Regions from separate parts of the Paenibacillus sp. FSL W7-1279 genome, predicted to be linked through region 2. Evidence: riboswitches for the same ligand, from Rfam matches in the RefSeq annotation. Region 2 holds a riboswitch; the other holds the start of a gene.
The links. A riboswitch is a leader RNA that binds a small molecule or an ion and turns the genes downstream of it on or off. The one in region 2 is predicted to bind cyclic di-GMP.

Region 1 (11,430 bases), 1.7 Mb from region 2:
TTATGTTCAGCTGGATCAGGCAAAGTATCCGGGCTGGACCTTGGTCGGATTGGCCGGAAATAGCGGCAGGGCATTTTATTACAATCTGGAAACCGGTTTGATTGAGACGCCGGAGCTTCCGTTTCCGGCACAGTTTGTGGAATTGTTTAATATCGGGAAGAGCACAGACGGGCAGATTCTGTCTTCGGGCTTCATTTCAGGCGGGGGAATGGGAATTTACTCGCCGACCCGTAACGAGACCAAGCATTATCCTCAAATCGGTCAAGTCGAAGGGTTCGGTTCATTGAACGGAAAGATGTATCTCGGTGTTTATCCTAGAGCGACCCTCTTTGAATACGATCCAGCCAAACCTTGGAACCGGACGGACCCATCAGAACCGAATAATCCGCTGCGGCTTGGTCAGTTGGGTTCGGAGCAAGACCGGCCCGTAGCCATGCTCGGGGTCGAGGAAGAAAACCTGTTATACATCGGTTCCTATCCAATTGCAGGCAAAACAGGCGGGGCACTTACCGTCTACAATCCTGTTACCGGAAAGTTTGATGTGAAGCGCGACATTATATCCGGTCATTCGATCAATTCGTTGCTTTACCAAAATGGAAAGCTGTTTATGGCCACCGGCGCGATGACCGGCGGAGAGGGGAAACTTGCCATTTACGATACAGCATCAGGCCGAGTAGAGCTGGAACAGGTACCTGTTCCGGGCAAAAAAGCAGTAACCTCTTTGATATGGGGCCCGGACGGTAACATATGGGGAATGGCGCTGGGGGCTCTGTTCATCTATGATACGGAACGCCAAGAGATTATTTACAGTGAGGATATGTTTCCTACAGCAGATTATGCACACAGCAATCCTCGATTGACCATTGGAACGGACGGCTATGTGTACGGTACCATTTATACGGGATATGTTGCTGACCATACTTATACGAGCAAGATGTTTAAGATTGACACAGCAAGCAAATCGCTGTCCATCTTGTTGGAGAGCAATGCGGAAAAGCTGGCGCAGGACGACTTTGGCAACTTCTATTTCAAATATGGCAGCGAGCTAATGAAGTATAGCGACCCGAATCTGGTCATGCCGCTGGACAAAGTACAACTCGAGGCTGAATCGCTCCAGCTTCACCCGGGAGATGAGGTCGGTTATTCCTACGAAGTCTTCCTTGAGAGAGGAAGAACGACTAAGGAGTTATCCGGCGCTCACATTGAGTATTTGAGCAGCCGTCCGGATAAGGCGGCGATCGACCCCAAAGGAAAGATTATCGCCAAGCATCCGGGGCAAGCCGAATTGTCGATTCGAATTACATTGAACGGGGTAACAGTTGAATCCAATAAAATCAAGGTGAAAATAACCGGACCTTTTTAAAACTGTTCATGACATATAGCAATATGAGGCCGTTGTCCTGGACAACGGCTCTTTATTTTATTATCCAGTGATCCATTAGACCGGGAACTTGAAGGATGGAATTACCAAGTGGGTTGAACTTATGAAAGTTTTCTGATCGGAAGCGAGATGTCCTTACCAGTTAAAGACGGTAATTTAGTCCCGTTTGACAAGAGGCAAAAGTTATAGTGTTTGATGATTTCTGCTGTCGCAATTAGGTCAATGGATATAGGAGTGAAGTTAAAAAATAGAACTATTTTCTTGATCAGCCATCATCTAATATCCAAGTAATTACAGAAAATCGCAGCCTTTCTTTTGAACAGAATAGCTTTAATACATAGTTAAATGAAGTGTAGTGAAGTCGAGGAGTGGAAAAAATTAGTAAAGATTAACTATCACGACCTAGTGTTTCATGAGGGTTATCAATATCATCAAAACCATTCTTGAAAGACAATATTGAACAAAAGACCTATCGATTTTCATTTGGAAACAAGATACAGTAATTGTAAATCGAATACATAATATAATCATGGTTTACAATTTAAATACTATTTTTGTACGACAATAGCAAACCCACCGAAAGGTGGCGACGCAAAGCTATAGGGGCTAATGCGGGATCTACTGCGACCGCAATGCCAGCCAGTTGCCGAATACAACGGGAAACCTCCGTTTTATTCATTATTTTGAATTGAAGAAAGGGGTTTTTTTGACGTTCCAAAAAACAACGGTGGCTTCGCTATAAAAAACTAGTTTGGGGTTGAAGGGGGACATTACTTGATCGCAGAATGCGAAGAGGATTTTTCTGTTCGTTAACAATCAGACATTAATGAATCGATTATCCGGGAGGTTGATGGTCATGGAACAAACGACTTGTGATGTATCAATTGACGAATTGCCGAGGGGGGGATGGGCCAACGATGAAGGAAACCAGGTTCGTTTTTCCCTGGATTTTGCAACGACCCGAAAACTCCATGAACTTGCGTTCAATTTCGGAATAACTGTGGATATGGCACTTATGGCTTGTTATGCGATCCTGCTTGCCAAATATACCGGCGAGGATGATCCTGTAATTGGGTATCTGTTGGAAAGACAGATGTTTCCTATACGTTACTCTCCTACTGTACATAAGCCATTAGGTAAGTTTCTGATAGAAGTCAAGCATACCACGATGCAAGCACTCGAAGATCGGAATATGCGAAAGAATTTGAGCGGCAACCCGTTCATCAAAGCGGCGTTTACTTGGCAAAACGCCAATGCCACTCCTTATGAATCCGATCAGCTGGGGACGTTTGAGCTTGCTTTGACGGCTTTTAAGAAGGAATTTATCATGATACACCTTGAATATTCGACCCGCTCCTACAGAAAAGAAACGATCGAGCAGATGAGCGGCCACTTGAGCCGAATCGTGCATGAAGTAGTTGATTTCCCCGAGAAGGTGATTGCCGACATACGTATGATGTCGGAAGAAGAGGAGAGACAGATTCAGGCTTTCAGCGGATCCAAGACGGACTATCCTTCCAGCCAAACGGTCCATTACTTGTTTGAGGAACAGGTCCGTTTAACCCCCGATCGCCCGGCGGTCATGACCGAGGACCATCAGATGTCCTATCGGGAATTGAACGAACGCGCGAATCAGCTTGCAAAAGCACTGCAGGATCACGGCATTAAGCCGGAGAGCGTTGTTGGCATTGTCGCGGATCGGTCTGTCAATATGATTGTCGGGCTTACAGCCATATTGAAAGCTGGCGGCGCTTATATGCCCATCGAAGCCGATTTTCCGTGCGAAAGAATCGAATATATGCTCAAGGACAGTCGAGCGGGATTTTTACTGGCTCCTTCCAGCTGGAAGCCTGACATAGCATTTGAGGGAAAAGTAATTTATTGGGACAACGCGCAGCTAAGCCTTGACAGCTGTCCCCATACGATATCTGCAGCAACCTCGCAAAGTCTAGCCTATATCATCTATACTTCCGGATCAACGGGGACACCGAAAGGAGTCATGGTTGAGCATCGTAACATCGTAAGACTGGTCAAGAATACCAATTATTTCAACTTTTCCAAGGAGCATCGAATTTTGCAAACCGGTACAATAACATTCGATGCGTCGACCTTTGAAATTTGGGGATCCCTTTTGAACGGATCTACTTTGTATTTGATGAAGGACACGGACCTATTTGACCTTTACAAATTGAAGGAAACCATCATCGGCCACCGCATTACGGCTTGGTTTCTGACTACGGCTCAATTCCATAATCTGGCCGAACAGGACCCAGACGCCTTTCGTATGTTAGACACCTTGCTAATCGGCGGAGAAGCGTTATCGCCGAAGCACGTAAATGCCGTAAGGAAGAGGTGCCCCGATCTGCGGATGATCCATATGTACGGTCCAACGGAAAACACGACGTTCTCCACTTACTTCCCGATCGAACGTGATTTCGAATCGACCATTCCAATTGGCAGACCAATATGCAATTCATCCGCTTATATTCTTGATAAACAGTTGAAGCTTCAGCCGATCGGAGTAGTAGGAGAGCTTTGCGTCGGAGGAGACGGTATCGCGCGGGGGTATGTGAATCAGCTGGAATTGACAGAAGCCAAGTTTGTGGAACATCCGCTCCTCGGGGAAAGGTTATATCGAACGGGGGATTTGGCCCTGTGGCTGCCGGATGGCAATATCGAAATGATCGGGCGAATCGACGATCAAGTAAAGATCCGAGGGTATCGAGTGGAACCGGGAGAAATCGAGACCCGGCTATTGGAACACAACGCAATCTCGAAAGCCGCGGTAGCCGTCAAAGCAGACGGAAGTGGAAATCCGATAATATGTGCGTATTTTGTTGCGAAACAGGTGTTGTCCGAAACGGAAGTCAAGGCGTATTTAGCCCGGAATTTGCCTGAATATTTCCTGCCTTCACTTGTGGTGCAGATGGAAAGTTTGCCGCTTACCCCTAACGGGAAAGTCGATAAAAAAGCTCTGCCGGACCCTGATCTTCTTCGTCCGATGCTCGTCAACTGAGACGAACCGCTAAACGAAACGCAGCAAATGCTTAAAAAGATCTGGCTGTACAAGGATGTGGAGCAAATCGAGACCGCATTTGACCCGATCTATCGATGTTTATCGTCCAGTCATCACCAATGATGGATGGGAGCACACTAATTTGGGTAGGGAGCAAGGAAGGAAAAAAGTGAACAAAACAGATAAAGAGAAGTCAAGGCTAAAGTATGATGACGGCAAGCAGTCACCTTAAACAAAGGTTGACTGCTTTTTCTTTTGTGAACAGTTTAACCTTGCTATTCCATCCGCCACTGTCGGATTATCATCAAAATTATTCTAAAGTTACTTCAACCGACAGGGGATTGCCCCCCGTTGTATAATTCATTAATACAAAAGCATGTCCACATTACATAGGGGCGGGGTTATGATGCGCAAATCATGGTTTAAACGACTACTATTGTCCTACATGCCGGTATTTATGATTGTCATCACGTTTATTTTCTTTGTTTTCTTTCAAATGTTCAGTGAGCAAAGCCGTCGCGAGGCGCTGAATGCCAATAAGACGCTGTCCCTACAGGCGATGCGGATCGTGGATACGTCGCTCAAAGTGATCGATAATATGATCGTCCTCGAGAGTATCAACAGCGAGTCTTTGAACAATTTTTTTAAGGCAAACTCAGGAAGTGATGCCTACATCAACATCAGGGCCGTGCAGAAGCTTAAGGAATTGATCAATTACTATCCTTTGATCGATTCCATTTACTTGGTGCGATATTCGGACGGATATGTGTTGAGTGATGCAACCAACGCTTATATCGGTTCATATCCTGACCGCAAATTTATCGAAGAATATCAGGTGTCCAAGACTCCGAAGTGGACTGGTGGGCGCAGTTTCGAGCAATTCAAAATGATTGGCGGTAAACAGGTGGCCAGTCTGGTGCGGGGATCGCCATACATGAAAAATAATCTCGGCATGATCGTGGTTAACGTTTCGGCAGATTCGCTGAAAAAATTGACGGAGAATATGTACGAATCCAAGGTCAGCTTTATCCAAGCTAAAGATGCTTCCGGTCAGCTGTTGTTCGGGAGTGAGGCGAAAGTTAAAGAATCCGAGCTCTTCTCGGAATATACCTCGGACTACACCGGTTGGAAATATGGAAGCGGTCTCATCAATGGCGGATATGTCAACACGATTTCAGAACTCTATAATCTGTGGTTTGTGATCGGACTCCTCATGATCGCCGCCGGATTCATCTGGATGATCTATGTGACTCGGCGCAATGCCAGACCGATCGAGCGGATCGCCGAGCGATTCAGCGACTATTCCCTGCCTGTAAGGGGCGCGGGCTTATGGAAAGGCAGTCCCGATGAGTTCGCATTTATTGAGTCGGCGTTCGATCATATCCTGGAGCAGTCCAGGCAATACCAGGAAAAATACCAGGAAGATCTTCATCTGCGGACAAGGTATCTGTTCCATCAGCTGATTGAGGGACAAACCGATATGAGTCTGGAAGAGTGGCAGGAGGAAGCCGCCATACTGAATTTACCCGAGCCGCTGGACCGGTTTAGGTTACTCATCATTGAAATGGACAACTACGGAGAGTTCTGCCGGAAGTATACGGCGAGTGATCAGAATCTGCTGAAATTCGTCCTCCGGAACGTGGTGAACGAGATTGCGATGAAGGAGAGTATTCGTTTGTGGTCGGAATGGACGTCGCCCTCCTGCCTTGCCGTCATTTACTTTGAGGGGGACGAGACAGAGGAGAGAGAGGGAGAAGCTTTATCCCGTTTTGGCGCGAAAATGCGGGGTTGGACCGAGCAAAATTTGAAATTTACCGTTACGATTGGAAGCGGCGAGGAGGTTTATCGGATCCAAGACCTGTCCAAGTCGTATAAAAGCGCAGCCCAAGCGCTTAAATACAAAATCGTGCTCGGGGAAAACCGACTGATCCGCAGCGAGGATATCGCCGGCACCAGCCATGCCGAAGTGTACGCTCACCTAGGAGAAATCAGCTCGATTATTCAATCCTACCGAATGCTGAACATAGGGTGGGAGGAGGCATATGAGGCATGGTTCGGACAGTTAAAGGGCAGCCTTCTTACCAATGAAGAGATATTTAACCTGATGAATTATTTACTGTATAACGTCGGCCGGGAGCTTTCGGACATGAATAAGGATGTCTACCGCGAGTGGTCCCAGGTACAGCTTCCCCTACTTACGGAAATGCTGGACCATGGCAGTTCACTGGAGCAGCTGCGGATTGAAATCAAGCAGGTCATGACCAGTTTGTTCGAATCCGTGGGTCAGCTACAAGAAGGCAGGCAGTATGCAGCGCTTATCCGGGAGATCTGCAAGCTGATCGAACAGGACTATGCCAACCCGGATTTGTCGCTGGAGATGCTCGGGGATCGTTTTCAGCTGAATCCCAAATATATAAGCAAGTTGTTCAAGGGACATACCGGACAGAGGTTCGTCGATTTTCTTATCCAGGTACGGATGCGTGAAGCAGTGAAGCTGTTGTTGGAGACGGATGCCTCTGTACAAGAGATTGCGGAGCGGGTTGGCTATACCCACGCCATCTCGTTAACGCGAGTATTTAAACGGATTATGGGAACGGCACCGGGCGAATACCGCAGCAATCAGCTCCGCAAAACGAACAGTTGAAAACGGTTTCTTTATAGAAAACGGTTAAGGTGGCGAGCTCATCGCTGCCTTTTTCGTTATAAATCATGCAGGCGAAAATGGTTAACCCGTTTATTCTTGTTTCTTGTTGATCGCAAGATCGGGCGTTTACAATGGCAATACATTCCGCCGCATCCAAAAGGGCGCTAACGATATCCGCAACATACAACGAAAAGGAGTTCATGCTGATGCGAAGTCTCAACAATAAGTTACATGGCGGTCCCGGGCTACCCGGTCCTGCTCAGGTCGGCACCCGCTCCCGCCCGCAAACGACGTGGATCCGGATCAGGCGCCACTGGCAGCTGTATCTGGTTCTCCTGCTCCCCTTTCTTTACTTGATTGTATTCAAATATGTGCCGATGGCCGGGATCGTGATTGCATTCAAGGATTACAGCGTCATTAAAGGGATTTGGGGAAGCCCTTGGGCTGGATTCAAATACTTTGAACAATTTTTTGAATCCCCAAACTTCTGGCTCTACATCAAAAATACGCTCGGGATCAGTTTCTATGGTCTGGCCGTCGGGTTTCCGGCACCGATTATTCTGGCGCTCGCCCTGAACGAAATCCGAAATGGGCTGTTCAAGAAGAGCGTACAAATGATAACTTACGCTCCTTACTTTATATCGACGGTTATCATGGTATCGATCATTATCGTCAATTTGACGCCCCAAGTGGGCATGGTCAGCAAGCTGTTCGAAATGATGGGAGTAACCAATACGAATTTTATGGGTATGCCTGATCTGTTCAAATCCATTTATGTCTGGTCCGATGTGTGGCAGTACACCGGATACGGGGCGATCATCTATATCGCTGCGCTCGCCGGAGTAAATCCTGAGCTGTATGAGTCGGCCAGGGTGGATGGGGCTTCCCGCATCCAGAAGATCCTCAAGATTGATATCCCCAGCCTGATTCCCGTGTCAGTGATCATGCTGATCCTGAATCTTGGTAACATTATGAAGCTGGGTTTCGAAAAAATCTATCTAATGCAAAACCCTCTCAATCTCGCCTCTTCCGAAGTCATATCTACTTATGTGTATAAAGTAGGTCTGCTTGGGTCGAGCTTCAGCTTCTCGGCGGCGATCGGCTTCTTCAACTCGGTGGTGAATTTGCTCCTGTTGATCGCCGTGAATTACATCGCCCGAAAGCTGTCGAGCAGCAGTCTGTGGTGAGTCGAATGAATTCATCGCCGAGGCCGACTGAAACCATACCTAAATGAAAAAGGTGCCAAGGAGGGAACAAAATGCCCAAAACAACAACCGTAATTCGGGAATCCCGGGGGGACCGCATATTTGTCGCTTTGATCTATGCTTTCCTGACCTTGATTCTTATCATCGTGGCCGTGCCATTGATTTATATTCTCAGCTCATCCGTAAGCTCGCCGCAGGCCGTCGTGTCCGGAAAGGTATGGCTCTTCCCAGTCGATTTTACATTGGATGGATACAAGGCGGTATTCCAGAACCCGCAGATCGGCGTCGGCTATATGAACTCCTTGTTCTACACGGTCGTAGGGACGGCGATCAACGTGTCACTGACAATCATGTTTGGATATCCGCTTGCCAAGCGGACGCTGTACGGCCGACATTTCTTTATGATTGTGCTGGTTATTACCATGATGTTCGACGGGGGCTTGATACCGTACTATCTCCTGGTGAAGGATCTTCAGTTACTCGACACCCGTTGGGCGATGATTCTGCCGGGAGCCATGGGAGTGATCCAGGTTATCGTTGCCCGCACCTTCTTCCAGACGACCATCCCGGATGAACTGTCCGAAGCGGCGGAGCTGGACGGATGCAGCGATATCCGGTTCATTCTCAGCATCGTCCTGCCTCTGTCCAAACCGATTATTGCCGTCATGACGCTCATGTACGCAGTTGGACATTGGAATGCATATTTTGACGCCTTGATCTTCCTGAGATCTCCGGACTTGTTCCCGCTGCAAATCATTCTACGCAACGTCTTGATTCTGAACACGGTGGATCCGTCGATGATGGCCAATGTGGATCAGGTGCAGGCGCAGCAAGGACTGAAGGATCTATTAAAATATTCGCTGATCGTGGTCGCGAGTGCACCGGTACTGATCATTTATCCGTTTGTTCAGAAGCACTTTGTCAAAGGAGTCATGATCGGTTCCTTGAAAGGATAAGTGGGAAACCAGCTTAAGGGAGGTGGTGCGGTCTTTTATTCAAGGAAGATACGGGTGATTGGAAGTTTACTGATTGTGATCAGGAATAACATGAAAAAGAATGGGGGAGTTGTTTTGATGCGCAAAGGGTGGACGAAGTCTTTAATCGCGTTGTTAATCTGTCTGTTGACCTTGACGATGCTGCTGAGTGCCTGTGGAGGATCCTCCAATCCGGAGAACCCGGACGCTGCTGCTGGTGAGACAGGGGCGGAATCGCCTCCCGAACAAAGTGAATTGTTTACAGAGGTCGGCACCTATCCGATTGTGAAGCAGCCGATGACGATAAGAATGTTTGCGCCGCAGTTTCCGACCATCGAGGATATGAAAACCAATGCCTTTACCGTGTTCCTGGAAGAGAAAACGAACATCAAAATCGATTGGGATCTGGTTCCGAACAATGCCTTGAAGGATCGCAAACAGCTAATGCTCGCCAGTGGAGACTACCCGGAAGTCATCCTGCATGGGGACCTCTCCAAGGAAGAACAGATGAAGTATGGATCGCAAGGCGTGTTTATCCCGTTGAACGACCTGATCGAACAATACGCGCCGAATATAAAGAAGGCAATGCAGGATATCCCATATATGAAGGATTCAATAACGGCCCCCGATGGCAATATTTACGCCCTTCCTCAAGTAAATGAATGTTATCACTGCGATAACGCATTGAAAATGTGGATCAACAAGAAATGGCTCGATCAGCTGGGACTATCCGTTCCTACCACCACAGAAGAGTTTTACAATGTCCTGAAGGCTTTTAAGGAAAAGGACCCGAATGGAAACGGCAAGGTCGACGAACTCCCGCTTTCGGGATCAGATGAGATGTGGGCGGGAAACGTTTCGGCATTTCTGATGAACTCCTTTATTTTAGATGATTATACCGAGAAGAATGCGGGCACCTTCCTAAGGGTCATTGACGGCAAGGTTGATTTTACGGCAAATAAGGATGAATGGAAGCAAGGGTTGATTTACTTAAACAAGTTATACAAAGAGGGATTGATTGATCCGGCGGCCTTTACACAAAACGCTGACGCGGTTCAGCAAATGGCCAACCGGGAACCAGACAACGTTATGGGAGCTTTGTCTACCGCGCTGATCAGTTATGCCTACAGCATGGATGATAAAGCGCCGCGGCATAAGGATTACGTCGTGGTTCCACCTCTAAAAGGGCCCGGCGGCGTTCAGCAAACCCTGAATTTTGCCGGCATTGGTAATTCCCAGTTTGCCATTACGAATAAAGCGACCAACGACCAGCAGATTGCAGCGATCCGCCTCGCGGACTACCTTTACACCGAAGAAGCAATTCTGCTGCAGGAGAACGGCCCGGAAGGCAAAGGTTGGCGAAAGGCACAAGACGGAGAGCTGGATATTAACGGAAATCAAGCGAAATATACGTCGATTCCGAAAACGGACAAAAAGCCAACGCATAATGACGGATGGGAACAGATCGGGCCTTCTTTAAGAACTTATGCGTATCGAGCTTCCTGGACCGCACCGCAAGATCCGCTGGCACCGGATGGATATGGGACGCGGCTGAATCAGGTATCCAAGGAATATGAGGCGTTCCATTCCAAGGAGCAATACCCAAATGGAGTTTTTATTGCGCTGGAAGACGCGGAGATCGCGGCGCAAATCAAGACTGCGTTGATCGATTACGTGAAGTCCAACATGGCTCAATTTATTACCGGTTCTAAAGACATCAATAAGGAATGGGATGCTTACGTCAAGGGATTAGACGGACTCCAGCTAACCCAATACCTTGAAATCTACCAAAAAGCCTTGGAAGCGAAAAAGTAAATGATGAATCGTTATGGGGTTCTCCGCAGTCGGCTATGCCGAGCGGGGCCCTTTTTTCTTGTGAGATATCATTTCGGCGCCAGACATTTCATTAAGCTAACGGGCAGGATAATGCGAGTATTAAACGAAAATATTTGTAACGGCTCCCTTGATGGCGCTGTCCATGCTCGGCTTTGTACTACAATGAATGTACATTAACATTGTCCAAGAAGACGCAACTAATTTGTGCACAAATAGTTGCGGTACGAAATTGTCGGGATATTATACTTTTGTCGAGAGGAGGAATCTGATGGAATGGCTTGAACGGATGAATCGGGCGATGGACTATATCGAATTAAACTTAGCTGGAGAGATTGAACTGAGTGAAGTTGCTCGTAGAGCATGCTGCTCATCTC
Region 2 (11,430 bases):
CCGAGAATATGAAATCCTGAGTCAACATGTAAGATCTCTCCGGTGACGCCTCTTGATAGATCGCTAATAAAAAATAATGTTGCATCTCCGACTTCGTCCTGGTCAACACCTCGACGCAAGGGGGACTTATCCTCGATGTCATGCATTTTCTTTTCAACGCCGGAAATAACTTTAGACGAAAAGGTAGGAACAATACCAGCAGATACAGCATTAACACGTATACCGTATTTTCCGACATCATCTGCCAAATAACGCACACTTGCTTCCAAAGCCGCTTTAGCAGCTCCCATCACATTATAGTTTAGGCCAGACAGTATTCGTTCTGAACCCAGGTAAGTTTGCGTAACAATACTTCCGCCTTCAGTCATGAGCTCCTTTGCTGCTCTTGTTACAGCTACAAGCGAATAAGCGCTAATTTCCTGTGCCAGTAAAAAGCCGTCACGAGAAATGTCTGTAAATTCTCCTTCAAGGTCCTCACCCCTGGCGAAAGCAATGGAGTGAACAAGTCCGTGAATCACACCGACTTCATCCTTGATTTTAGTAAAGGCTTCCTGAATGCTATCATCGCTCGCTACATCGCAGGAAACAATTAACTTGGGGGTTATGTTATGTTCGTCCAGTAACTTAACCAATTTTTTATAGGATCGTTCCCTTTTGTTCGTAAAGATTAAATTTGCTCCTGCATTATGTAAGGATTTTGTAATCCCCCAAGCAATACTTCGCTCATTCGCGATCCCCATAACAACCACATTTTTCCCTTTTAATAAGCCCGGCATTTTCTACCTCCTGAATTTGTTAATCAACCATCAACAAATGGATTTTCGAAAAATAGGAAATGAATTGTTCAGGTCGAACATGTATGACATGACTAGCAAAATCAGGGCTGGCTGAACAAACAGAAAGCTTATAATTAGCAATCGTATCGTACTGCCTGAAATAGTAAGTTGATTCATCGAAATATATGGATGATACTAAAAAATTATCCTCGTGAACAAGATTAAACGTGTTCAAAGGTATATGAAGGCCTTACCCACTGCTTTTTATAAAGCTCTCTTTTAAAGTCCATAGGTCATAAAAGGCTTCCAACCTTTTGTGATAAGAAACTATATTTATTAATTGAAGATAAATGATTAACACATTCTTTTCGATAAAATCTCCTTAATCGCTGAAACAACCATTTAATTCAGCTTTTGCAACAACCTTATCCCCTACCATGGCCTCAGCCTCGGCGAAGATTGCATTTTCGATGACTCTTGTGAACTTGCATGTATATATAATTTGATCGCCTGGCTTGACTTTATCTAAAAATCTTGCCTTTTTAATTCCGGTAAACAGGAAGATTTTCTTCTCAGAGTCTTCTGTCTTACAAATTGATAATTTATGAAGCAAAATGAGGGATTGAGCCATACCTTCGATTAATAAAACACCCGGAAAAATTGGATTGTCAGGAAAATGCCCTGGAAAAAACCATTCATTGAAACTTACATTTTTCAAGCATGTGATATGATCATTGACTTCATAATCCAGTACCGAATCTACGAAAATAAAAGGATAATCCTGTGGCAAGAGAGATCTGACCTCATTGGAGCCTAGTCTCATAAGTAGCCAACCTCCCTCTCATCAGACACTTTCAAGCATCAGACAACTCGTTATCCCTGACAAGTCTTGTGATGTAGTCACTATGTTTTGTTTTTTAGTATCCCTTATATCATTCGATGTTAAATAAATCGGAGTTTTTTCCAGATCACGATGATTAAGCTCTGAAAGAGCTATGCTTTTTGGTAAAATGCCCTTGTTAAGCGCCATCAAACCTGCTGCTGCCTGGAACACTCCAGATGCTCCGTATGTTTCGCCAATCGTCCCTTTAAGTGAACTAATGGGAATCTCCGGATTCGCGGATCCAAATAAATTATGAATTGCGTTCATTTCCACCCTATCCTGCGGATAAAACCCACTGGCTCCTGAGATGATCCCACTTGTTTCACTGAAAACCCTATCCGCCTGCTCGAAGACTTGCCCGATCGCTCTTTCCATGGCATGAATGCGCGAATCTTCATCAACAGCGAAAGTGGTGGAATATGAAGCTATTTTTCCCAGTGGAGTTCCTCCACGCTCCAGGCAATGTGATAATTTTTCCAACAAAATAACCGAAGCACCTTCTCCCGGTATCCATCCCGTACTATCTGAAGAAAAGGGCTTGCCGGCTCTATCTGAATATTCTTTTGGCAGAACATTAGAATTTTGATAAATCCATAAAACTCTTTCGTTGATCTCTTCTACCCCGCCTACCAAAACCTGTTTAGCTTGTCCTTTATGGATGGATGAAACAGCGTAAGCTATTGCATCAAGTCCAGCACATTGTCCAGTAGCAATCGTAGTGTTGAATGCGCAGGCATTCATTCTAATAGCAAGTTGTGCAGCTGGAGCGTTGGCTATGGTATTTGGCGCCTGCATTGGGCTTACAGATTGGGGGCCCACAGTAATGGTTGTATAATCATAATCTGAAATGGCCTTGAGTCCGGAAAAGTTGCTTGCCACAACGACCCCCAAGTCCAAGGCCTCTGATTCCGATGCTGGATTGAGGTCACCCAATCCGGCATCTTGCCAGCATCGCACTGCAGCGCTCAACAGGTATTGTGTGCTGAGTGATAGATATTTTAACCCACGCTTGCCGATTAACTCTTCCGGGTTCCAATGGTCAACACAAATGGTTTCAATGACAGGCAGGTCTAGAAAGTCATTGCTTTTTGGACTTGTACTTTTTGAATCTGACTCCCCTATAAGACGCTCCCAAAATTGATTCTTATCCGTTCCAAACACGGATACAGATCCCACACCTGACACTACAACCGGATCATTATCATTCCACATTATCGATCTCTCCTAATATTATTGAACATATGTTGCCTCCAAAAGCAAAAGAGTTACTAAGAACGGTATGAACAGAACTGTCGATACTCTTATTTGGGATAACATTTGTAATACATTCCGGATCCGGGGTCGAATAATTCATGGTGGGAGGCAGCACTTGATGTTTTATAGACAAAGCGCTCGCTACTGCTTCAATTGCGCTGGCCGCCCCCATGGTATGACCCAGCATTGATTTTATGGAACTGGTTGGAATTTGATCTAATAATGATCCAAATACGGATTGCAATGCCTTGGATTCGGTTGAGTCATTGGCAGGTGTGCCTGTTCCATGAGCACTAATATAAGAGATTTGTTCTTTCTTGATTTTTGCATCCTTCAATGCGTTATTCATTGCAATTTGTGCGCCTAATCCTTCAGGATGTGGGGCAGTCGGATGGTGAGCATCACAAGAAAGACCATAACCAAGCAGTTCGGCATAAATCGGGGCGCCTCGTTTTAGGGCAGTTTCCAGATTTTCTAAAACTAACACTCCAGCCCCTTCGCTTACCATCATACCCTTGCGGTTTTTATCAAATGGTTGACAAATATCCGGCGCCATTGCCCCCAATCTGTGAAAAAGCGCAAAACAGCTTCGTGATAATCCATCCGAGCCACCAACAAAGACAATGTCCGCAGCGCCGCTTTGTATTAATTCACTGCCCTGCCCAATGGCATAATTTCCGGCAGCACATGCTGTAGGGATTGTAATAGATGGCCCTTCCGCCCCTAAATGCTTTGAGACACTGCCGGATATATATGAATCCGGGTATGCGAAGATCGACGGCGGTATAGTATTCGGGTTATTACTGATTCTAATATCGTGATCATCTTCAACGATGGATTGGTTTCCCATCGTAGTTCCTATGCACACACCAACTCTTGTTTTATCCGCAAATGACGTAATATTGGCATCATCTTTAGCCATTTGAGCTGCAGCAACTGCTAGCTGAGAAGTTCTGGCTAATTTACTTGCATGGGTATTGGCCAGGAATTGAACGGGATTAAAGTCCTTAATTTCTCCTCCGCGAGTAACCGTGAATTTATTTACATTGAAAGCTGTAATTTCTGATATTCCATTTTGTCCCTGACAAAGCTTGTCCCAAAAATCCCGAACTCCCGCACCTATAGGTGATATTACACCTAGCCCAGTTACTACAACTCTGTTAGCCATTATAAATCCCCCACAAATTATGATTTTGAATCTAATTTTTCACTAACCATCTTGATGACATCATTTAGGGTCTCCATCTCTTTGATATGCTTTGCCGGTATAACGACTTTGAGTTTCTTCTCTATTTCATACACAATTTCCAGGGCCACCATGGAATCGACACCCAGATCCTCTACAAAATTGTCATCATCTGCGAATTCATCGATTTCAATAACGTCTGCGACCAGCTTTGTCAATTCATCTCTCAGTTCTTTTGTTTCCATTTTTAATTCCCTCCAGGTATAAAATTCATTTAAAATACTTATGCATTCCAACCACCATCTACATTTAATACCGAACCTGTTATATATGAAGACTGTTCTGATAATAGAAAGCATATTGCATTTGCAACTTCTTCCGGATCTCCGAGCCTTCCCAGAGGAATAGATTTCTCTTTGGAAAGCCTCATTTTTTCACTTATGGATTGATACATATCTGTATTGATATAACCAGGTGCAACTGCATTAACCCTGATGTTGAATCTCGCTATTTCAAGTGCGAGTGACCGAACCAATGCGATTTGACCAGCCTTTGAAGCGGAATAGTTAGCTTGTCCAGGCACTCCAATCAAACCATTTACTGAACTAACACAAACGATTGAACCTGAACGTTGTCGAATAAACTTAAATGATGCTGCTTTTAAATAATTGAAAGTCCCCGTTAGATTAGTAGAAATCACTTCACTCCAGCTCTCTTCATCCATCATCACCAAATTACTGTCCCTAGTGATTCCAGCATTAACTACCAAACCATCCAGTTGAGAATTATCTTTACAGACCGTTTCTAGTACTTCGGAAGCGACTAAAGGATCGGTTGAATCCGCTTGAATACAGGTTATTTTCCCGATTCCTTTATCCACCACGTAATTACACAATTCCATTGCAGCAGCTTCATTTTCTTTATACGTAAAAGTAACATTAGCTCCCTGCTCGGCCAGTTTTATTACTGTTGCTCTTCCTATACCTCTCGAACCGCCTGTTACTAAAAAATTCTTTCCGGTTAAAATTCTAATCCCCCCATCCACTTTCAATGTTCCGCCAAATAGTCATAAATGACATCCGGCGCGGATAACCCCAAATCAGTAACAATATGCGAAGCTGATACAACCTCAAGCACGGGGAGATCTGCCAGTGGGGCCAACGCATGGGCAAACAATTGCAGCCGGGCTGGGGCCGTCCAGGCACCATGAATGGTCAGATTTTTGATCTGAGTACGCATCAGTTGGCATACCTTCTGAGTTCCATCATAGTTCGGCACAATTTTGAGCATAAATGTCGGTTGGCAAATCTCTTGGCGGGCCTGCTCCGGGTCGAGAGCCTGATGTTTATATCCCATCGTTGCGGTGGCTACACGTAAAGACCCGTAGTCCAGCGTACCGACTAATGTGTCCGAATCAATATACAGTTTTGGAGAGCCCAGTTTTTTCGGATATGCGCTGATCTCACGTCCGGCCGCGATCGCAGGAAGACTGTCCACATACATCGCGTGCTGGTATTCACCCTTCTCCCCATTAAAGCTCACCGGTATCAGCTGGCCAGATTCTGTATAGGCCCCCAAACCGGTAACATCCGGCATGTACATGAGCTCAAATTTGACTAAAGGCTCATCAATTTCAAGCGGCTCAGGGACTACACGTCTCAAGGCTTCCGTGTCGGTACGATATAGAATGTTCAGGTATTCCCGGTTACGAAAATGATAAGGTCCAACAGGATAAGCAGGAGCTCCCAATGGAGTCGACATTTGCTTGCGTACCTCATGCAGTTTCAATAGTTCCATCCCTTTCCTTTTGAAAGAATTCACTTCTCCCGCCTTCTCAATTTCCATAAAAACAACAACCTCGTATTTTTCCACAAAAATATCAATATGATGAATATCTTCTTCTGGTATAGCTTCGGTTAACTCTTGCATTTGCTCCTTGGTACGGTAAGTGATCCACCAATCCAACGCTGCCTCCATATAAGCAATAGAGGGGGTATCAGGAAGCCAATTGGCTATTAACAATCGACCTCCGGGATTGAGCAAATTAAATAATTCGTTAACTAATTTTTTGGCAACTCCGTTGGGCAGATAATCAAATACACCAACACTGTATATAAAATCAAATCCAGGAAGAGGCACTTCATTTTCAATGATGTCAACTATGGAGGCAGGAATCGTTTCGCCAAAGTCTTTTATGATTTCCGCTGCAACCGAAAGGGCCTCCTGATCTTGATCAATAGCAACAAATTTCCCAATGCGTTTATTCTTAACCGCGACACTTTCCAATACTTCTCTCAAATGGCCGCTAGGAAAAGAGAGAATATAAGGGTTCGCAACTCGTTCTGCTGTTTCGTCAATCTTGCTGGAAAATATACGTTTTCTTTCGCGAACAGCATCATTTGCATAACTTATACGATTAAGCTCGTAGTTGAGAAGCTCGGAAATTTCTGCTTGTCTGCCCTCGTAAGGTGGCGGTGCTGTTTTGTCGAAGTCATAGATGGAATCCATCATTACGGGATCACCAGCATAACCGCGCGGTTTGTCAAATGCTCGACGAGAAAACGGTTCTTGTAAGAAAAAATAGCTTACTGCATGTTGACGATATTGGGCAATAAACTGCTTCCAATCTTTTTTTGAAGAATGTCTGCGTATGCTGTCTAATCCATGATAAAGGGCATTAAATGCTTCAGAGAAAAGACCTTGATTAATCTTCGTCTCAACATCATCAAGTAAATGTTTTTTGTTAGTTTTGTCCATACTCTAGATTTTCCTCCCAAGAAGACATCCCTACAGGCATAAATATGTAGAATAGGTTGCTGACGATATTTGGTGAGATAGTTTGCCTCTAATCTTCTGAAGACTACAATTAGACATTTTTATATTTTTTCACCACCTTTAGCAATATCACTCAAAACACAAAAACCCCCCGCCATGATTAAATAGACTGGGGTCCCGTCGTATTCGGCAACTGGCTGGCATAGTGTTTATATCCACCTTAGCCCCCGTAGCTTTACGTCGCCACCTTTCGATGGGTTTGCTATTGTCGTACGAAGTATGAAATTGTCAAAATGTTCATTAATCCTTCAACGACAACTTACTTTAAAGTATAAAATTCGACTTAAACAAAAAAAATACCCAAAATTGGGTAGTTTATACTTATGTATTTTAATTTAAATTTTAAGTAAATTTCCTAAGGAATGCTCCTTTATGATTAACGCTCGTCTTTGCGTATATCTTTTTAATAAAAGTACGGACCGTGCTTTGACTAATCCCATAAATGCCCGCAATTTCAGGTACGTTTTTATTTTCCAGCCATCCATAAGCTATCTCTTTCTCACGATTTGTTAATTCATATTGGTCAAAGTGAGAATAAGTCAGCTCTTTTTGTAGAATGGGGTCCTTTTGAGGCAGTTTTTCTTCAATATTTTTAGCCAGGTGTTCAATGAGTGGTATGGCAAATGTAACCTCGTGTAAATAATGAAAACTCAGGCCAAGGTAGCCTATAATCACATTTTTTATTCGAATTGGCGTACATACACATGACAGCTCGGCAAACAATTGGTTGGTGTGCCGGGTACCAATTACGACAGAAACCGATTGATTTTCCATCGATAAAGAAATGGCATTGACCCCTGCGGTTTTCATCGCAAATGATGTGCCTTTTTTTATATTATTTCTTTCAAAATATCCTTTTAACAAATCCGTGCCGCAATAATCGATAACGGCACCATCCGTATCTGTTATAACAAATAAATAAGGTATGGACAGCAAATCGTTCATATTCCTGGTTTCCTCTTGCAGCAAATATAAAATTTCTTTCCGTTCAATCAACCTTCCTTTTATTTCAGACATACTGAGGATATTAGGAAAATGATCGTTTGCTTCCAGCAGTGTTCTACGGCCCATTATTTTCCCTTCTTCCTTTTAAGAATAAGTGATTAATAATGAAATCGATCTTCTAGTCATCTCCGCTTCTGAATTCGGTAGCTTATAAGCGAAAATAAACAATAAAAAACCACCATCCATTAAGATAACCATAGCAAAATAGGACGGAGGCTTCCGTCGTATTCGGCAACTGGCTGGCATCGCGGTCTTAGGCAGATCCGCATTAGCCCCTATAGCTTTGCGTCGCCACTTTTCAGTGGGTTTGCTATTATCGTACGAAACGATTCGATTGTGTGCCGAAAATTATATCTACGATTCACCTGCCTTTCAATATATTTAAAGTCCCTTTTCAGGTAGATAAGACTGTTAAGACTAGTACAGGTCCCCCTTTCATAAAATTTAATAAACAACACAAATAGCCTCCATCAGCTTAAAGACATAGGTGGAAAAACTAGTAAGAAGAGACGGAGGCTTCCGTCGTATTCGGCAGCTGGCTGGCATCACGGTCTTAAGCAGATCCACATTAGCCCCTGTAGCTTTGCGTCGCCGCTTTTCAGCGGGTTTGCTATTGTCGTACGAAGAGTATGAATTTGTCGAATATCCAAACATGTTATGACTTATTCAAACTATAACTTACATTGTTTTTCATTTAATATAGGTCGTACGACCCAAATTTCCATATTTTTGTTAGATTTGTCAATCACTCTTACACGTATACAGAATCACTTTTTGCGCCAAGCGGGTTGATAGACCGATTTCGGGGGAGGGAACTGGTGAATCCAGTTAATGATCCGGGTTGATATCCACTGGCATACAACAGCAAGGATAATAATTTTCCAATCGATCACATAGGCAGCGAAAGCGAATATAATTCCATTCATCCAGAACAATGAGGTGCCCGGGTTGATTCTTTTATACTTATAAATGGCTAAGGCAACATAACCGATTCCCCCATTCGATACCCTCTGCTTTATGAGGATGGCGACACCTGTTCCGAGAATAACCGAGCCGAATAGAAGATCGATCCATACGTTGCCGAACGGGGGTTCTAGGAACACCTCGAAGAAATTAACGGAAACGGACGTCACTGTTATAACAAATATGGTCCCGAAGGCACTGACTCCATCAAGATAAGGGACTGTAAAGGCAAGGAAAATAAAATTAGCCAGCCACAGTCCGAGACTCATCGGGATCTCAAACGCATGGTTCAGAAGCACCGCGATCCCTGCTCCTCCTCCCGAAGGAATGGCGTGAGGAAACAAGAACATGGCCATGGCAAAACCTTGAATGATGGAGCCGGCGGTAATGTAGAAAAGTTTCTTGGAAGCATGACGATAGAAAAAGGGGCTCTTCCGCCCGGGTAGGATCTGTAAGTTCACACGGAATCATCCTTCATCGATTAGAGTAACAAGCTAGTCCTGCTTTTTTAAGTGTATGCTTGTTCCCTGGAGGGGATACCGGGATAGATCTTTTTAACGAAAATATGTATAGGCTGACTCTGGAGATATCCATAGGCAGCCCTCTAGTATTTAACATTCTCTTGTGGTTTGGTCTATGTTTAAATTACGTAACAAAATCCATCGGTTTGTTTCTCTCTCACCCCGAGTTCAAACGTATCTTGACGAAGACCCCGGCGCATCGTTTCAAGGGAAAGCACTTCGGTGGGTTGGATATTTCCCAAATGTACATGAGATCCAAATTTGCGGAGAAGCATCGCTTGCTGCTGCTTAAGAGGTGCCTCCCAAATCAGCTTTCTTGCATCCGACACGTTGTCGATGATATTATTTATCATTTCTTCCTGGCACTCGCCATGCTTATCGTAAATACCGATGCCTAGTCCAGACTCGCGCGCTTCAACAATGATAAACTCCGCGCCTACGTCTAAATCCGCTTCCATCGTATACGCGAGCATTTCGGCGTCGATGTGGGAACCGGATTGTTTTTTACCATACTCCGTAAAAACCCGAAGTCCGCGTTGTTTACCTTCCCGAATGAGTTCCGTTCGTTTTTTTCGCGACATCTCAATCGTGCCGTCAGATACTTCTATCGCGTTAAATCCAAGACGGCAAACGGTATTAAAAAATGCGGGGACGACATCTTGCTGCACGGCTGTCTCAAGCAAGGTCCCGCCGGGCATGACCGTGATTCCATGTTGTTTGGCTAGATTGATTTTGTATAGCAGCATTTCCGTTTTATACAGCGGAGCCGTCCCAAAACCGAATTTGACACAATCGATGTAATCCGAGGCTGTTTCAATCACATCTGAGAACATGTTTCTACCCAGGCCTTTATCAATAACCATCGTCATCCCGCGTTCCATGACCCCGTAGGTGTCGTGGTCTTTTTTGCCGTGTTCGGGATTTTCGCGCAGCCCGCTCGGATCACATATCTCCATGGGCCAAACTGTTCGCAGAGAACTGTTCATTCTAGGATCTCCTCAATTCTTTTTGATTTAGTCGTTTAATCCAATGACATTGGCATAATATGCTCATACCCATTGACAGGTGCCCATCTTTTGTCATAGGGATTCGTCACGGTCATCCGATCTGCCGAGGCGGTTTAATCAAAAAGAACACCAAACCTAGAGTAACCAAAGATAGTGAAGACACGGTTATAAAAACAACCTGATCCGATTTATCCATCATCCACCCGAACAAGGGCGGCCCTGCTGCAACTCCCAAAAATCGCAAGCTATTATAAAGGGATGTAATCATCCCTCGCTCACTTTTCTCAACTGCACCGGTGATCATCGTATTCAGGCAAGGAAGAAGCATTCCGGTTCCGATACAGCTGACTGTCAGCAGCCCGATAAACACATAAATGTTCTTAAAAAAGAAAAGTGTAGCTGCCAGAGACAGGGTCATGGCAATCAGCCCGATATTCATCAGCCAACGAATCAACAGGCCATTCTTCTTGATCAAGCTTCCCGTCGTATAGGAAGTGATAACCATCCCAAGTAATGGAATGGCCAAAATCAAGCCCTTCACGACCCCGTCAATGTTATACGGCTTGTCTTCAAGAATGTTGGATAGATAAAACAGTATGCCAAACAAAATGAATAGCCCCAGCGAACCGGCAAAAAAAGCAGTGATGAGCCAGCGGCCTTTTTCTTTAAAGATGTCCCCGATTTTTCCAAGGTACTTCCTTAGTTCTTGCTTTGAATGTTGTTTTGATTCTTTGATCATAAAAATGACGGCCAACAACGATAGTGCACAGAACACGGGAAATGCAAAGAAGGAAGCATACCATACGATCAGCATAAGCAGGGAGCCGATGATCGGGCTGAGTACCTTGCCGGCGCCATTGGAGGCTTCGATTAGTCCCAGTGCCTTGCTCTCTGTCCCGCCATCGTATAAATCGCCGACGAGCGCCATGGCAATCGGTGCTGTTCCGGCGGCCGCTAGCCCCTGAATCGCCCTCGCGGTAATAATCACCCCAAAAGAGTT

Region 1: another riboswitch for cyclic di-GMP. It lies ahead of MKY82_RS17430 (amino acid adenylation domain-containing protein); the one in region 2 lies ahead of MKY82_RS25590 (LuxR C-terminal-related transcriptional regulator).

The regions. Positions count from the first base shown of each region.
Region 1 is NZ_CP150215.1:3,926,821-3,938,250, reverse strand. Features, by position in the region: gene MKY82_RS17435 (hypothetical protein) at 1-1,363, shown strand, start outside; cyclic di-GMP riboswitch class I at 1,938-2,032, shown strand; gene MKY82_RS17430 (amino acid adenylation domain-containing protein) at 2,238-4,397, shown strand; gene MKY82_RS17425 (AraC family transcriptional regulator) at 4,801-7,041, shown strand; gene MKY82_RS17420 (ABC transporter permease subunit) at 7,248-8,228, shown strand; gene MKY82_RS17415 (carbohydrate ABC transporter permease) at 8,300-9,202, shown strand; gene MKY82_RS17410 (ABC transporter substrate-binding protein) at 9,320-11,035, shown strand; gene MKY82_RS17405 (effector binding domain-containing protein) at 11,325-11,430, shown strand, end outside.
Region 2 is NZ_CP150215.1:5,673,934-5,685,363, forward strand. Features, by position in the region: gene fabI (enoyl-ACP reductase FabI) at 1-776, opposite strand, end outside; gene fabZ (3-hydroxyacyl-ACP dehydratase FabZ) at 1,159-1,599, opposite strand; gene MKY82_RS25560 (beta-ketoacyl synthase N-terminal-like domain-containing protein) at 1,621-2,871, opposite strand; gene MKY82_RS25565 (beta-ketoacyl-[acyl-carrier-protein] synthase family protein) at 2,861-4,081, opposite strand; gene MKY82_RS25570 (acyl carrier protein) at 4,099-4,344, opposite strand; gene fabG (3-oxoacyl-ACP reductase FabG) at 4,383-5,144, opposite strand; gene MKY82_RS25580 (acetoacetate decarboxylase) at 5,147-5,896, opposite strand; partial or broken gene MKY82_RS25585 (class I SAM-dependent methyltransferase) at 6,173-6,856, opposite strand; cyclic di-GMP riboswitch class I at 7,060-7,148, opposite strand; gene MKY82_RS25590 (LuxR C-terminal-related transcriptional regulator) at 7,277-8,005, opposite strand; cyclic di-GMP riboswitch class I at 8,167-8,261, opposite strand; cyclic di-GMP riboswitch class I at 8,467-8,561, opposite strand; gene MKY82_RS25595 (YitT family protein) at 8,707-9,291, opposite strand; gene MKY82_RS25600 (phosphosulfolactate synthase) at 9,543-10,409, opposite strand; gene MKY82_RS25605 (MFS transporter) at 10,522-11,430, opposite strand, start outside.